Regions from separate parts of the Thioalkalivibrio sp. ALE25 genome, predicted to be linked through region 3. Evidence: predicted binding sites of a transcription regulator. Region 3 holds the regulator's gene; each other region holds the start of a gene.
The links. The regulator FliA, encoded in region 3, starts transcription of late flagellar genes. The targets are predictions, from matches to a motif close to GCTAAAGTTNNNNNNNNNNCNGCCGATA.
Positions count from the first base shown of each region.

Region 1: the regulator FliA is predicted to act here: its motif matches at 3,077-3,104, upstream of C996_RS0103840 (methyl-accepting chemotaxis protein).
Region 2: the regulator FliA is predicted to act here: its motif matches at 2,587-2,614, upstream of C996_RS0105880 (methyl-accepting chemotaxis protein).

Region 1 covers NZ_KB897927.1:201,263-206,779, forward strand. The annotation lists gene C996_RS0103825 (N-acetylglutaminylglutamine amidotransferase) at 1-584, shown strand, start outside; partial or broken gene C996_RS14705 (DUF488 domain-containing protein) at 592-1,020, shown strand; gene C996_RS0103840 (methyl-accepting chemotaxis protein) at 1,060-2,997, opposite strand; gene moaB (molybdenum cofactor biosynthesis protein B) at 3,437-3,973, opposite strand; gene rluB (23S rRNA pseudouridine(2605) synthase RluB) at 4,033-5,028, shown strand; gene C996_RS0103855 (endonuclease III domain-containing protein) at 5,035-5,517, shown strand, end outside.
Region 2 covers NZ_KB897929.1:166,238-171,754, reverse strand. The annotation lists gene C996_RS0105895 (cupin domain-containing protein) at 567-1,046, shown strand; gene C996_RS0105890 (rhodanese-like domain-containing protein) at 1,181-1,603, opposite strand; gene C996_RS0105885 (hypothetical protein) at 1,879-2,505, shown strand; gene C996_RS0105880 (methyl-accepting chemotaxis protein) at 2,819-4,453, shown strand; gene C996_RS0105875 (hypothetical protein) at 4,565-4,843, shown strand; gene C996_RS0105870 (DUF3817 domain-containing protein) at 4,931-5,233, shown strand.
Region 3 covers NZ_KB897928.1:101,049-106,565, reverse strand. The annotation lists gene C996_RS0104510 (chemotaxis protein CheA) at 1-1,618, opposite strand, end outside; gene C996_RS0104505 (protein phosphatase CheZ) at 1,664-2,440, opposite strand; gene cheY (chemotaxis response regulator CheY) at 2,536-2,916, opposite strand; gene C996_RS0104495 (RNA polymerase sigma factor FliA) at 2,958-3,725, opposite strand; gene C996_RS0104490 (MinD/ParA family protein) at 3,722-4,546, opposite strand; partial or broken gene flhF (flagellar biosynthesis protein FlhF) at 4,715-5,517, opposite strand, start outside.

The sequences.
Region 1 (5,517 bases), on a different contig from region 3:
ACTTCGACCGCGACCACCCCGAGATGGCCGAGATGCTGCGCCACCCGCCGGCGAACGACGTGACCGGCGACTGGCTGCGCGAGCAGTTTGCCGAACTCGAGACCGACCGCGCGGATTCCTTCATCGACGCGGTGCTGGCGCTGGATGTGACCACGCTGATCGTGGACGATCCGGTCAAGCGCGTGGACAACATGACGATGGCCTTCGGCCTGGAGGCGCGGGTCCCGTTCCTGGATCACGAACTGGTGGAGACGGCCGCCGCGATGCCGCCGCACCTGAAGCTGGGCGACGGCGGCAAGGACGTGCTGCGCCGCATCGCCCGCGGGCGCCTGCCGGACGCGGTGCTGGACCGGCCCAAGGGCTACTTCCCGGTGCCGGCACTCAAATACGTGCGCGGGGACTTCCTCGAGTTCATGCGCGACATCCTGACCTCGCGCGCCTCGCGCGAGCGCGGCCTCTATCAGCCGGCCTACATCGACAGGCTGCTGGATGCCCCGGACCAGTACTTCACCCGCATCCAGGGCTCCAAGCTCTGGCACGCAGCCCTGCTCGAATACTGGCTGCAGACCCACGTGGACCGGTAATCGCGGCATGGAGCGGGTGCGGATCCGGCGCGTCTACGATCCGGTCGATCCCGAGGGTGGGGCCCGTGTGCTGGTCGACCGCCTCTGGCCCCGCGGGGTGAAGAAATCGGCGCTCGCGCTGGATGCTTGGGAAAAGTCGCTCGCCCCGTCCGCGGATCTGCGCCGCTGGTTTGGCCACAACGTGGCGTGCTGGCCCGAATTCTGTCGCCGGTATCGGGCGGAACTGGCGGCCGCTCCCGACGATGCATGGGCCTGATTGCTGGGGTATGCCCGGCGTAGCCGCCTGACCCCGCTGACGGCCACCCGAAACGAGGAGCACAGCGATGCGGCGGTCCTGCGGGAACTCCTCGACGCCGAACTCGCCGAGGAGGCGACGAACGACGAGCGGGCCTCGCCGGTGTGTTTCGGACCCGAAAGCGGGGGGCGCGCGGGGTAGACCGTCTGGCCCCATGTCCCCCACGCGTCCTGATCGGCGTCAGACCTTGAAGCGGTTGACGATCTCGCGCAGTTGCTCGGACAACCCGGCCAGGGTCTCGCTAGCCTGACCCATTTGTACGACATTGGTGGCGTTGTGCTCCGAGACTTCGCTGACCGAGTGGATATTGCGGTTGATCTCGTTGGAGGTAGCCGACTGCTCTTCGGCTGCGCTCGCGATTTGCCGCGTCATGTCCTCGATCTTTTCGACCGCGGCGACAATCTGTTCGAGCGACGTGCCCGCCTGGTTGACCTGATCCACGCCATCCTGGGCCTGGGTCTGGCTGGCGGCCATCGCCGTTACGGCCTGATCCGCACGCTTCTGCACCGCCTCGATCATCTGCTGAATCTCGGTGATTGACTCCTGCGTGCGGACGGCGAGGTTGCGAACCTCCTCGGCGACCACCGCGAACCCACGACCGTCTTCCCCTGCGCGCGCTGCCTCGATTGCGGCGTTCAGAGCCAGCAGGTTGGTCTGGTCGGCGACGTTGTTGATGACCTGCAGGATGTCGCCGATATTGTCGCTGTCACCCTTGAGCGCCGTGATGACCTCGGCGGTGCTCTGGATCTCGTTCGAGAGCTTGTTGATCGAGGTGACCGATGCGCTGACCACGTTGCGGCCACTCTGGGCCTGTTCCGTGGTTTCTCGCACGACATCTGCCGTGCTCTGGCTGTTGCGGGCGACCTCCTCGACGGTCGCGGTCATCTCGTTGATCGCTGCGGCCGCGTCACTGAGCTGGGCGTTCTGGCGATTTACACCCTTGTCGGTCTCTTCGTTGATGTGTGAAAGCTCGGTAGCGGCCGAGGCGACTTCCTCGGCATGGCCGCGAACGCTGCCGATCAGTTCGCGCAGGCGGGACTGCATGGTGGCGATGGCCGCGAGCAACGACGAGTCATCGCCCTTGCGCAGCTGGATCGGGACGGTCATGTCGCCCTCCGACACCTGGCGGACGACGTCCGATGCGTAGGCAGGATCGCCCCCTAGTGTGCGCAGGACGTTGCGGATTACCCCGAGGCTGATCAGCGAGGCCGCGATCAGGATGGCGATGGTGAGGCCGACGACCCACCAAAGCGCGCGTTGCAGCTCGCCCAGTGCGACCCCTTCGTCGAGCTCCATCAGCAGGCCCCAGCCAAGCAGGGGGATGTCGGTAAAGCTACCGATCACCGCAGTCCCGATTGCGTTTTGGTAGCGTCCGACCCCACTGTCACCCGCGGCGATCGCCTGTGCAGCCCGGGTGTCGATTGGCTGGTCCGTATCGGGGGCCGATTCAACCGGTGTCACGGGATGCCGGTCGCGGTCTACGAGGTAGATCTCGGATCCTTCGCCGAGATCGATCGCGTTGACCCGATCAAAGATCGTGTCGAGTTGCACCGCCCCGCGCATCACGGCGATTGGTTCGCCATCCGGTCCTTCGATCGGAATTGCGACGGTGCTGACCCGATTGCCCGTCGCGCGGGAAACCACCGGCCGCGAGAAGGTGTCCTCCCCACTGATCGCGCTCTGGAACCATGCCCGGTCGGGCACATTGAAATCGTTCGCCTCCTCGCGGCTGAGGACGCGCGCCTGTCCGTCGAAGGCCACTCCGACCTCGCCCATGCCGTCGGCATTCACGACAAAGATCGTGTCGTATTCACCGCGCAGCGACGCGATCTGCTCGATCAGGTGCTCGAGTTCATCGAGGTCCATGCCGCGAGCTGCATCGAGGCCTGCGAGGTAGCGCATTTCATCCTGCCGCCCCAGGAGCCATTCGTTGAAGGACTGGGCGTTGGATTCGCCCATTGCGTGAAGCCGGTCGATGGTCGCGTCGGTGTAGGAGGCGCGGTACTGCAAGAAGATGAGGGTGGCAACGATGAGGATCGCGCCCACGATGAGAGACAGGATCATCAGCGTCAGGCGGGTACCGAAGCCGACACTGGAGAGGGGGGTCAGGGATGTCATCGCGTTGTCCTTCCATTTCGTTGTTCTAGTCGGAGGGCGACAAGCAGATCCGTGTGAGCGCCGCACCCGATACAGGGGGTAGCGGCACGCCCAAAGGCTTTTTTAGAGCATTTTGGGCATTTTTCTTGTGGGAACGGTGTATCGCGTTTCGGTACGGACGGATTTCCCGGTAATCGTTATCCGGGATCCTGGCGGCAGGGGTTGCCCCGACGGGGGAGATCCCGGCTTTTCGCTACGCTCCGGCCGGGATGACGATGCAGGGGTAAAGGGCGGCGCTGGTGATATTCCAGGAAAGGCGCGGATTACAGCGACCTGCGGCTGGCTATGCCGCCTCCGGAGGATCTCCGTGACTGGCCGACTCTCGTTGCTAATCAGGTCCGCTTTCGAGCTTGGCCTTGTTCGTGCCTTCGTGCTCTTCGTGGTGAAATCCGTATTTCCCTCAGGACTCCGTCAGGCGCGGCATCAGCATGGTGAGGTTGCAGGGCATGGTGCGGTCGTCGAGCTGGGCCTGGATGATGCGGTCCCAGGCGGTGCGGCAGGCGCCGGTGGAGCCGGGCAGTACGAAGAGGTAGGTGCCGTTCGCGACCCCTGAAAGGGCGCGGGACTGCAGGCTGGATGTGCCGATCTCTTCATAGGAGAGCATGCGGAACAGCTCGCCGAAGCCCTCGATGGTCTTGTCCAGCAGCACCGAGGCGGCCTCGGGTGTGCCGTCACGGCCGGTGATGCCGGTGCCGCCGGTGGTGAGCACCGCATCGATCTCGGGGTCGGCGATCCAGCGCGAGAGCTCCGCGCGGATGGCGTAGATGTCGTCCTTCACGATCCCGCGATCGGCCAGGCGGTGGCCGGCGCCTTCGAGGCGTTCCACGAGGGCATCGCCGGAGCGGTCCTCCGCCAGTTCGCGGCTGTCGGAGACGGTGAGCACAGCGATGTTCAGCGGCGTCCGGACGGGGGTGGTCTCCGGCGTGGAATCGGTCATGGCAACGTCCTGTTGGTGTATCGTGGCGCCCATCTTAATGAGTTGCTGGAGTTCCGGGAATGTCGGAGCGGGTACAGAAGGTCCTGGCGGCGCGCGGGCTGGGTTCGCGGCGCGAGATCGAGGGCTGGATCGAGCGCGGCGAGGTGCAGGTGAACAACCGGACCGCGCGGCTGGGGGATCAGGTCGACGAGCACGACGTGATTCGCGTGCGCGGGCGTATCGTGCGGCGCCCGGAGCACCCGCACCGCTGGATCGTGTATCACAAGCCGGTGGGCGAGATCTGCAGCCGCTCCGATCCCGAGGGCCGGCGACCGGTGTTTGCCAGCCTGCCGCGTCTGAAGGGGCAGCGCTGGGTGGCGGTAGGCCGGCTGGACCTGAATACTTCGGGCCTGCTGCTGCTTACCACCGACGGTGAGCTGGCCAACCGGCTGATGCACCCGAGCATGGCGCTGGAACGCGAGTATGCCGTGCGGGTACTCGGCGAGGTGCCGGCGGCCACGCTGGACATGCTGCGCGAGGGCGTGGAGCTGGAGGATGGCCCGGCGCGTTTCGACAGTCTGGAGGAGCAGGGCGGGGACGGCGCCAATCACTGGTATCACGTGATCGTCAGCGAGGGGCGCAACCGCCTGGTGCGGCGGTTGTGGGATGCCGTCGGGGTCACGGTCAGCCGCCTGATCCGGGTGCGCTACGGGCCGGTGGTCCTTGGGCGGGGTCTGAAGACCGGCGCGGTGCGCGACCTGGAGAGCCGCGAGGTGGCCGGGCTGTACGCGGCGGTGGACCTGCCGATCCCGGAATCGGCGCGCCCTCGCGGGCGGGGCGGACCGCGCCGCGACCCCCGGAGCAAGCAGCGGCCCGGCAAGCCGGCGGCGGCCGGCAAGTCGCGCAACAGTCGGGCGGCGCGCGAGGACGGCTGGAGTTCCTCGCCGCCGAAGAAGTCGGGCAAGCCGGCATCCCCTGGTGGTCGCGGTGGTGGCCGGGGCGCGAAGCCCTCGGGCGGTCGTTCCGGCGGGCGCCCGGCGGGCGGTGGCAAATCGGGCGGGCGTCGCCAGCGGTAACGCCACGTGCGGATTCCCGACCTTCTGGAGGCCCTGCGTGCGGAGTACGGCGACCTGCAATGGTGGCCGGCCGATACCGCCTTCGAGGTGATGGTCGGTGCGGTACTGACCCAGAACACCAGCTGGACCAACGTCGAGAAGGCCCTGGACAACCTGCGCGCCATCGATGCCCTCTCGCCCGAAGGACTGATGGCGCTTGACCCGGAAGAACTGGCCGAGCGGATTCGTCCCAGTGGCTACTTCAACGTGAAGGCCGACCGGCTGCGGCATCTGCTGCGCTTCCTCGAGGCATCCGGCGGTGTCGAGGGACTGACCGCGCTGGAAACGGCCGAGTTGCGCTCGGCGTTGCTGGGCGTCAAGGGCGTGGGCCCGGAGACGGCCGACGATATCGTGCTGTATGCCTTCGACCGCCCGGTCTTCGTGGTGGATGCCTACACGCGGCGTCTGTTCGAGCGCCTGGAGGTCCCGCAGGCGCAGGCCCCCTATGAT
Region 2 (5,517 bases), on a different contig from region 3:
TTTACAGGGTGACGGCGGCGCCAGCAGTACGCGCCGCCGTCTGCTGCGAAGGCCAAGGCTGGACCAGGGACGGTCCAGCGCTATAGCGAAGGCGCGAACGTGAGACCCATCTTCGCTCCCCACCGTTATTCGAGGCTGGCGCGATCCGCAGAATCAACGGGTCCGACCTTGCCTTTCGCTTCATGCCAACCCATTGAGGCTCTGGCCCCTGCTACATCCAGCACGGGCAGGAGCTTCGCCTGCAAGCAGGCTCCCACGGGCAACCGGGGGGGCAGACCTTGGCTCTTGTGCCCGCAACACGGGACGGGCAAAAGGCATGGTCTGACCCCTTCGGTACGGCCCCCTCGGTGCGCGCGTACGGAACCACTGCCGCAGTAGCGAAGGTGCGACGTGGTAACCGCAACATCCGCTCCCCCGCCGCAAGATTGTGGAAGCCACCCCGACCGGGCCAAGCCAGAATCCTGGATAAAGGCCGCGCGCACGCATCCCTGTGGCGGGGCCCATGACGGAGAAAAGGCTACGCCCGGCCCGCGGCCGGCCAAGCCATGGACCCCAGGAGGTGCCTCATGTACGACCACTCGATCCGGCCCACGGGAACGCTTCGCCGCCTGGCTGCATGGGCCGCCGCGCTCGCCCTGGCCGCCCCCTTGGCGAGCCTGGCGGCCGACGACGGCCAGGCCTTTATCTGGGCGCCGGACGCCCCCGATCTTGAATGGAACCCCTGCCCGGCCTTCATGCCCGACGACTGCCGCCTGGCCGTCCTCCAGGGCGACCCGGCCGAGCCCAACGCCGATGTGTTCTTCCTGCTGCCCGGCAACAGCACCGCGCCCCATCACTGGCACACCAGCGCCGAGCGCATGGTGCTGGTCCAGGGCGAGATGCAGGTGGACTATGACGATCAGGAACCGGTAGTGCTTCGGCCCGGGACCTACGCCTATGGCCCTGCGCGACTGGCGCATACCACCCACTGCATCTCGGACGAGGACTGCATCCTGTTCATCGCGTTCGAAGAACCGGTGGACGCGCACGAGACACACGGTCACTGAGGCCAGCCGATCCCTGCCATCCGGGCTTGACGCCCCGGGCTCGTTCCAACGGGCGGGCAGAACGACAAGCCTTTGCGCAATGCGCCGAGAGCCGGCGCATTGCCAGCAACGAGGCAGGGAGGCGAGTACGCGCCTTATTCGGTAGCGGCGTCGCGGGGCCACTCGCGAAAGCCTTCGCGAACCGAAAGGCAGCGGGTATACCCCAGGTCCCGCAGCAGTTCGGCGGCGCGCAGGCTGCGCCGGCCGCTGTTGCACAGGCACAGCAGGATCTGGTCCTGGGTGACGTGATGCCGGTTAATCAGGGAGATGAAGTGCTGGAAGTCGCGATCATCCGGCTCGTCCGCGTCCAGCAGCTCCTGCTCTTCCTCCGACAGGCCCCGACCCAGTAGCTGCTTCAGGCGGAACAGGGGCACCGGGACCGCCCCTTCCACCTCGCCCTCCAGTTCCAGCTCGAAGGGCTGACGGATATCCAGCAGCACCGCCAGACCAATATCCACCAGCTCGCGGGCCGCGTTGACGCTGATCTCCAGCTTTGGATCGTCCGTCTCGTTCACCATGCAGGCTCCTTTTGCGTCGGGGTTGTGAGGGCGCACGGGGTTCGCTTCAGCAGGCGCCCCTGGTTCCGATAGATTTCGCGAAACACCGCATGATTGCAAAAGGCCCGAAGCCCGACGCGCACGCGCGCTGGCCCTGCAGCGCCTCCACACACCAGTCCATGCCGCATGCATTGGGCCCCGTGGTTGTACGCGCCGGCCGAATAACCGGTCTCTCGCCTGCTCGAAGCGATCTTCGGGCACTATCGCAAGGGCAATCGTCCCCCATGGAGGCCCCCTTGACCGACGAGACGACCGGTGGAACCGAAGGCACGCTTCCCCTGCAGCGGCTGGCCGGCTGGGCGCTTCGCGGCATCGCCGCCCTGACGGGCCTCGGCGGACTGCTGGCCTCGCTGGCCTTCTGGATGCTGGCACAGGAGACACCGGAGCTCCCATGGCCGCTCGGCTCCCTGATCCTGCTGCAGATCCTGTTCGGGATGGCCGTAGTCGCCTGGGTCGCGTTGTTGTGGCGCCGCGCCCGGGTACTGGGAGCACTGGATACCCGGGACTATCCCGCCATCACCTGCGTTGTCGTCTGCATGCGGCTGGCGGGCGAGTTGCTGGCAACCGGCGTGGCCCTGTTCGCGGTGGCCCTGTCGGTGATCTCCCTGACGGCCGCAGAACCCTTCGCGGGCGCGGCCGTTGCCGCGTTCGGGCTGGAAGCGGAACAGGTGGAAGCAATCGGCTGGGCACTGGCCGTGCTTGCAGCCCTCCTGTGGCCGCTGGCCGGGCTGTTTGTGGCCGGAATGATCCTGTTCGGGGCCTACCTGTTCGCCGACGCCATGATGGCCATGCTGGAGTACGTGCGCGACCTACGGCGGATCCGCGAGACACTGGCATCGACCAGCGGGCGCGACCCGGAATGAGATGGCGGCCGGGCCAGGACCGCGGGTACCGATCCAACCGGCGACCCGCCACCTTGGGCGACCCTCGGCGCGGTTGATGTGGCTCAAGGTTTGGCGCGCGGGGCCGTTTAATCTGTCATCAGGGTAATGCCGCCGCCGGTGGCGTCCGCTGCCATGCGCGCGAACAAGGCGCGGCGCCTGCCGGTAACACCGCAGCCGTCTGCGCACGACGCCCGCCCCCGGAATACCCGGGGCACGGACGCCTGCATGGATCGGCATTCCCCCGGCCCGGCACCTCGGGCTTACCCCTTCCAGGCCATACAAGGACCCGCCCATGAACCTCCGCTCGCTCTCCGTTCGCTCCAAACTGGTCATCACCATCGTGGTGCCCGTGGCCGCGCTCCTGCTGCTGGCGGCCTTGGCCGCCCGCGGCACGGCCAATATCGAAGAAGGCGTGCAGAACATCTACCACGACCGGGTCGTGCCCCTGCAGCAACTGAAGACCATCGCGGACAACTACGCGGTGCTGGTCATCGATGCCGTGAACAAGGCCGATGCCGGGCGCATGACCGCGGAAGAGGCCCTGGCCGACGTGCGCGAAGCGCGCACGGAGATCGCCACGATCTGGGAGGCCTACCTGGCCACGACGCTGACGCCCCGGGAACAGGAACTCGCCGATGGCGCCCGCTCCCTGTTCCGCGCGGCGAACGCGGACCTGGATCGCCTGGAGGCGGCGCTGGGCGGGATGTCGGGCGATGTGCAGGGCGAGCTCGATGCCTTCAACGGCCCGCTGTACGACAGCATCGACCCGATCAGCGACCAGATCACCGAGCTGGTCGACCTGCAGATCGACGTGGCCGGTGCGGAAGCCGAACGGGTATCGGAGTTCTACACCCAGGTCCTGGTGCGCAGCGGCGCCCTGATGCTGCTGGTCCTGATCGGGGTCGTGATTACCGGGGTGTGGACCTATCGCTCGGTAGCGCTCCCGATCGCGCACATGCGCCAGACGCTGGAGGGGATTGCTGGCGACCATGACCTGTCGCGCCGGGTGAATGTCGGTGCGGACGACGAGATCGGCGCGACTGCGACTGCCCTGAACAGCATGCTCGACCAGTTCCAGGACTCCATCCGCGAGCTGCGCACCCTGACCGACCAGATGGCCTCGGCCGCCGAGCAGTTGTCCGCGGTCAGCGCGCAGACCGACGGCAATATTGACCAGCAGCGTTCGCAGACCGAGCAGGTCTCGACCGCGATGAACGAGATGGCGGCGACGGTCCAGGAGGTCGCGCGTAACGCCTCCGATGCCGCCTCCTCCAGCCAGGAAGCCGACCAGGAGTCCCGCTCGGGGGGCGAGGTCGTGCGTACCGTCGTCAGCGACATCGGCCGCCTGTCCGGCGAGGTCGCCACCATCGAAGAAACCGTGCGCAACCTGGACGAGAAGGGCCAGCAGATCGGCTCGGTGCTGGACGTGATCCGCGGGATCGCCGAGCAGACCAACCTGCTGGCCCTGAACGCCGCGATCGAGGCCGCCCGCGCGGGCGAACAGGGCCGCGGCTTTGCCGTGGTCGCCGACGAGGTCCGCACCCTCGCCTCGCGCACCCAGGACTCCACCGCCGACATCCAGGCGATGATCGAGGCCCTGCAGGCCGGCACCCGCAACGCGGTCACCGCCATGGGTCGCGGACGCGAGATGGCGGAGGCCACCAGCCACGATGCCGAGCGCGCCGGTCAAGCGCTGGAATCCATCGTCCAGGCCATCGGCCGGATCAGCGACATGACCACGCAGATCGCCAGCGCCGCGGAAGAGCAGAACGCCGTGGCCGAGGAGATCAACCGCAACATCTACGCGATCAACGACATCACCGGCGACACCGCCAATGGCTCGCGCCAGACCGCGACCGCCAGCCAGGAGGTCGCGGATATCGCGTCGCGGGTACGCGACCTGGCCTCCGCCTACCGCATCGCCTGATCCCCACGCAGGCGGCCCGGGCCCGGCCCGCGCCACGGCGGCCACCGGACCCGGCTTCCGGGCGCAGCAATCGCGACGGTATAGTCGTGCGGCGTTTTCCCGGGAGGTCGCATGAGACTCTGGTCGAAATGGAAAAAAGGCGGCACGCTGCTGGCCGATGTGCTCAAGCGCAACGGGGTCGACCCCAGGGCGGCCGCTGCCAGGGAGGTCTTTCGCCAGATCCTGGACGATGCGGAGGCGGCGGCCGATGCCCGCCTGAAAGACGAGCAGGCCGACGGCTCGCTATCCCCGGACGAACGCAACACCCGCTGGGAGGCGCTGTTCTTCGAGGAGATCCGCGCCCGGGCCAAGGACTACGCACAATCCGCGCGCAACCAGCGCAAGGATTAACCCGACCACACTGCCGGGTCCATTTCGTGGCGCCCGTCGCGCTTCGTGCTACCCTCCGCCGCGTTTCCCGACCCACCGGTCCCGCCCATGAAATTCTTCCGCCTGATCAGCGTCCTCGAGGGTTTGTCGCTCATTACCCTGCTGTTTATCGCGATGCCGCTGCGCACCTACGCGGACATGCCCCTGGCCGTCACCTATGTCGGCTGGGTCCACGGCATCCTGTTCATCGTCTACGGCGCGGCGTCGGTGATGGCCAGCCACCTGAGCGGCTGGCCGGTTTGGAAATGGCTGCTGGTGCTGTTCCTCGGCGTGGTGCCCTTCGGCTTCCTCTACGTGGACTACCTGATCCGCCGCGAAACCACCCCCACCGGCAACGCCGAGACGGCCTGACGCGCGGCACAGCCCACACGGCGTCATCCCGGCCTCAGCGAAGCGCAGAGCCGGGAGCGCCCACGCCGGCCTTGCCACCGACCGCGCCCGCCCCACCGGCGGAGACCCCGGATCACCGCTGCGCGGCGTCCGGGACGACGGAGCGCAGGAGACCCGACGTCAGGCTTTGTGCCTTGCCCTGCACGTCTGGTGGCGCAAGGGCGTCGGGCGCACCCCTTCCACGGCCGAGAGTGTCGACACCAGACGAGTCCGGGTCTGAGCGCGCGTGGTGCCGACCCGCGCCG
Region 3 (5,517 bases):
CCACCTCGGAGTCGATTTCGATGGTGCCGTTGAGCTGCGAGATCTTGGTCTTGACCACGTCCATCCCGACCCCGCGGCCGGAGACGTCGGAGATCTCGGTCTTGGTCGAGAAGCCGGCCATGAAGATCACGTTGAAGGCCTCGCGATCGGTCATGCGCTCGGCCATGGCCGGTTCCATCAGGCCTTTCTCCACGGCCTTGCGCCGCAGGGCCTGCGGGTCCATGCCGCCGCCGTCGTCCTTGATCAGCAGCGCGATGTGATCGCCTTCCTGGGCGGCCCCCAGCACTACGGTCCCCTTGCGCGGCTTGCCCGCCGCCTCGCGTACCTCGGGGGTCTCGATGCCGTGGTCCACGGCATTCCGGACCAGGTGCACCAGCGGATCCGACAGGGCCTCGACCAGGTTCTTGTCGAGGTCGGTGTCCTCGCCGAAGATCTCCAGCTCGATCTCCTTGCCCAGATTGCGGGAGAGATCGCGGATCACGCGCGGGAAGCGGTTGAAGACCTTCTTCACCGGCTGCATGCGGGTCTTCATCACCGAGGTCTGCAGATCCGAGGTCACCAGGGCCAGGGAGCTGATCGCCTTGCCCAGCTCGTCATCGACATGCTGCGAGCGCAGCATGCTCAGCCGGTTGCGTACCAGAACCAGTTCGCCCACCAGGTTCATGATCTCGTCCAGGCGCTCGGTATCGACGCGCACGGAGGTCTCGCCCTGCGGGGCCGCGCGTCCACCCCCCTCGGCACCTCCGCCTCCAGCACGCACGCCGCCGCCTCCGCCCTGGCCTCCCGCGGGGGTATCGGCGGGTGCGGCGGCCTTCTCCGGTTCGGCGGGTTCGGGCGAGGCCGGCGAGGCTTCCGCAGGTTCTTCGTCCGCGGGGCTGGGGACCGCCCCGGTAGCGGCCGGCCCGGCGCCCTTGGCCTGCAACTCGTCCAGCAGGTTCTCGAATTCGTCGTCGGTGATCAGGTCGCCGGAGCTACCCTCACCCTCCGCAGCCGGTTCTTCTCCGGCCGCATCGCCCGCGGTGGAGCCCGTCTCCACGGGCTTCGGCGGCTGATCGCCGTGCAGGCTGTCGAGCAGGGCCTCGAATTCGTCGTCGGTGATCTCGTCACCGGCACCGACCATCGCTTCGCCATCCGCCGCCGGTTCCGCATCCGTATCCGCTTGCGGTTCGGGCTCTGGCTCCGGCTCGGGTTCCGGGGGCGGCGGCGCGGCGGGCTCCGCCGCCACGTCCTCGTTGTTCGCCATGCGCCGGAGGTTTTCCACCAGGTCGGCCTCGGCGGGCGTGGGATCCACGCCGGAGCGCAGGTCCCCGAACATCACGTTCAGGGTATCCAGCACCCGCAGCATGGTGTCCATCAGGTGACTGTCCGCCCGCCGCTCACCGTTACGCAGCAGGTTGAAGACGTCCTCCGCGTGATGGCACACGGTCACCAGGGGATCCAGGCTCAGGAAGCCGGCCCCGCCCTTGATGGTATGGAAGCTACGAAAGACCGCATTCAGCAGATCCCGGTCATCCGGATTCTGTTCCAGGTCGATGAGTTGCTCGTTGAGCCCCTCCAGCAGTTCCCCGGCCTCGATCAGGAAGTCCTGAAGGATTTCGTCATTGGGGTCGATGGCCATTCAGTCTCTCCGGTCGCGTGGCGCCATTCGCATGAGGGGAACTGCCTAGAAGCCCAGGCTCGATAGCAGATCGTCCACCTCGTCCTGTCCTTGAACGACATCCGCGGCGGAATCTTGAGTCTTGGGCACGCTGGGACCGTGACCCTTGCGGTCCGCCTCGCGATCCTCCTCGCGTTGTTCAAGCGACGCCTCGGCCGCCTCGACCTGCTCCATGCGCCCACTGGAGAGCCGGATCAGGGACACCAGGTTCTCTTCCAGGTCGGTCACCAGCTGGATCACGCGGCGAATCACCTGGCCGGTAATATCCTGATAGCTCTGTGCCATCAGCACCTCGGAGAGCAGCCGGCGCAGCTCCTCGGTGTCTTCCCCCGCCTGCGCGAAGAACGTGTCGAGCTCGCGGGCAAAGTCCCGGAACTCCTCCACCGAGAGCTGGCGGTTGCGAAAGCGCGTCCACTTCGCCGTCAGGTCGGCCGCCTGCTGACTGAACGACTCCGCGATCGGCAGGCTCGACTCGATGGCATTCATGGTGTCGTGGGCCGCCTGTTCGGTCATCGTGACCACGTAATTCAGGCGTTCCTTTGCGTCCGGGATCTCCGCCTGGGTCAGTTCGACCAGACGCGAATCGCCGCGGAAGCTTTGCAGGGCCTCGTGAAGATCACGGGTCAGCTTGCCCAGCTCGTCGAAGAGTTCGCGGTCATAGGGGCGCGCCAGATCCTGCACCAGCGCCCGGGCGCCCGTGTCGTCGCCCGCCTCCAGCGTCTTGACCAACTGCCGCGCAAGCTCCAGCTGATCGTCGCGTGGTGGGTGTTCCTGTTCAGTCATGAGAAGCCTCTTGCGGGTACGGCGCGGAAGGTTTCGGACGACGCCCGCGGCGGTCGGTGCCACGGGCGTCGGGCATATCGGTCACAGGCCCATGATTATCCCTGTGCTTCAATGCGTTCGAAGATCTTGTCGATCTTCTCCTTCAGCGTCTCGGCGGTGAACGGCTTGACCACGTAGCCGTTCACGCCCGCCTCGGCCGCCTCGACGATCTGGTCGCGCTTGGCCTCCGCCGTTACCATCAGCACCGGCATGGACTTGAGGTTCGGGTCGGCGCGCACGGCCTTCAGCAAGTCGATCCCCGGCATGTTGGGCATGTTCCAGTCGGTGATCAGAAAGTCGAAATCCCCGTTCTGCAGCATCGGCAGCGCGGTGCTGCCGTCGTCGGCTTCCTGGGTATTGTTGAAGCCAAGATCACGCAACAGGTTCTTGATAATGCGCCGCATCGTGGAAAAGTCGTCCACGATGAGAATCTTCATTCCCTTGTCCACACGTCACTCCGGGATTCGTAGGGTGGGTTTTAGAATAACTGCAAAGCCGTACCGTCTTCGAGCCACGAACCCAGGCGGGCGCGCAGTCGAATGGTGGCCTGACTTCGGATCTGGCTGACGCGCGACTCGGTCACGCCCAGCACGGCGCCGATCTCGCGCAGGTTGAGCTCTTCGATGTAGTAGAGCGACAGCACCAGCCGCTCGCGTTCGGGGAGGTCGCCGAGGGCTTCGGCCAGTTCCTGACGGAACTCACCGGCCTCGAGGGTGCGGGCCGGCGACACCTCCTGCCCTTCGATCACGCGATCGGCCCCGTCGTCACCCCCGCCGAGGTCGTCCAGGGCGAACAGGTGGGCCCCGGCGTGATCCTGCAGCATCTCGTAGTACTGGTCGATCGGCACGTCCAGCTCGGCGGCGACCTCGCTGCCACGCGCCGCCCGCCCCTCGCGCGCCTCGACGGTCTGGATCGCGGCGGCAATACGCCGACTGTTGCGGTGCACCGAACGCGGTGTCCAGTCACTGCGGCGCAGCTCGTCGATCATCGCGCCACGGATGCGGATCCCGGCGTAGGTGGCAAAGGTCGCGCCCTGGCCGCCCTCGAACTGGCGCGCCGCCTCGAGCAGCCCGATCATGCCCGCCTGAATCAGGTCATCCACCTGCACCGAGGCGGGGAGCCGCGCCATCAGGTGATGGGCGATGCGGTGGACCAGCTCGACGTGATCGGCAATCAGCTCCTCGTGCCCGCCGCTGGCCGCGGAGGCCGCCTGATAGCCGGAAAGTCGATTACGCGTCGTCATCATGCGCTCTGCAGCATCCGTTCCACGAAAAACCCGACGCCACCTTGGTCACCGCCGCCCACCGGCCAGCGGTCCACGGTCCGTGCCAGTTCGGCAAAGGCCTTCCCCGCCGGGCTCCCGGGGTACTGCTGTACCACTGGCGCGCGTTTCTGCACCGCCTTGCGCAGGTGATCATCCATCGGAATATAGCCGGCCAGGTCGAGCACCACCTCCGGCAGGTAGTTGCCGCAGACGGTATTGAGTTTCTGCATCAGTCGCTCGGCGCCTTCGCGGCCGTCGACCATGTTCGTCACCATGCGGAAGCGACGCAGGCCATGATCGCGGTGCAGGACCTTGATCAGGGCATAAGCGTCGGTAATCGAGGCGGGCTCGTCGCAGACCACCACCAGGGTCTCCTGGACCGCGCGGCAAAACGACGTCACGGATTCCTGCAGGCCGGCCGCGGTGTCCACGATCAGCACATCCAGGGGTTTGCGATAGGCGCTGAAGGCATGGATCAGACCGGCATGCTCGGCCGGCGTCAGGTTGGCCATCGCCGCGATCCCGGAAGCCGACGGCACCACCTTCACCCCGTCCGGTCCCTGGACGAGCACATCTTCCAGGCTCTCCACATCACCGGTCACCAGGTCGTGCAGCGTGCGCTCGGGACGCATCCCCAGCAGCAGGTCCACGTTGGCCAGGCCCAGATCGGCGTCGAACAGCATGACCTCGCGCCCGAGCCGGGCTAGGCCCACCGACAGGTTCACCGATACGTTGGTCTTGCCCACCCCGCCCTTGCCCGAGGCAACCGCGATGACCTTCAACGGCTTGTTAGTGCGTGGCATAGCGCCCCTTCCCGACCGGTTGAATCAGTTCCAGCGTGGCGGGCTCCGCCGCCCGTGCCGGACGTGCCTGGGCGCGCGCGCGCCGCGGCGGTTCCATCTCCGCCAGGCGCTCGGCCGCCCAGGTCTCGCGGGCATTGGCCGCTGCCCCGGGTTCATCGGCGGCATCCTCCAGGGCCAGTCGGGTCAGATACCCGGTATCGACCCGGTGAAAGTCCTCGGCAATACGCTGGCCATCGCTGACGAACCCCAGCCCCAGGTGCTGATCGAGCAGTACGGACAGGACCTCGCCCAGCTCCTCGGCCTCGTCCAGCTTGGTCAGCACCAGCGCCGAGGGCTCCGCCTTGCGAAATGCCTCCAGCACCCGCCGCAACGCGCTCCCCTGGGTCGTCGCCGACACCACCAGCCAGCTCTCGGCCCGGATGTCCGGCGGCAGGTGCGCGAACAGGGATTCGTCCTCCACTGCCCGCGGGGCCTGTCCCGCCGTATCCACCAGGATCAGGTGCCCATCCTCCACGCGGCGCGCCAGTTCGCGCAACTCTCTCGCGTTCTGCAGCACCCGCACCGAGATCCCCGCCATCTGGGCGAAGGCCTGCAACTGGCGCGTGGCCCCGATGCGCTGGCTGTCCAGGGTGACCAGCGTAACCGAATCCGGGCCCATGCGGCGGATCTGGCGCAGCGCGATGCGGGCCAGCGTGGTGGTCTTGCCAACGCCGGTGGGCCCGACCAGCGCCAGCAGGCCGCCCTCGTCCAGGATGTCCGGCCGGTGGGTGGCAATCGCGCCCGACAACCGCGCCCGCAGGCGTTCCCAGGCCTGTTCCGGCGAGCTGTCATCGAGAATGCTTCCGGCCAGGCTGCGCGCCAGGGCGTCGCTGAACCCGCGGTCGATCAGGCGCGCCTTGCATTCCGCCGCCAGCGGGTGGCGGGCCGCCCAGCGCGCCTCTTCGCTCTCCGCATACTGGCGCGTCATCAGG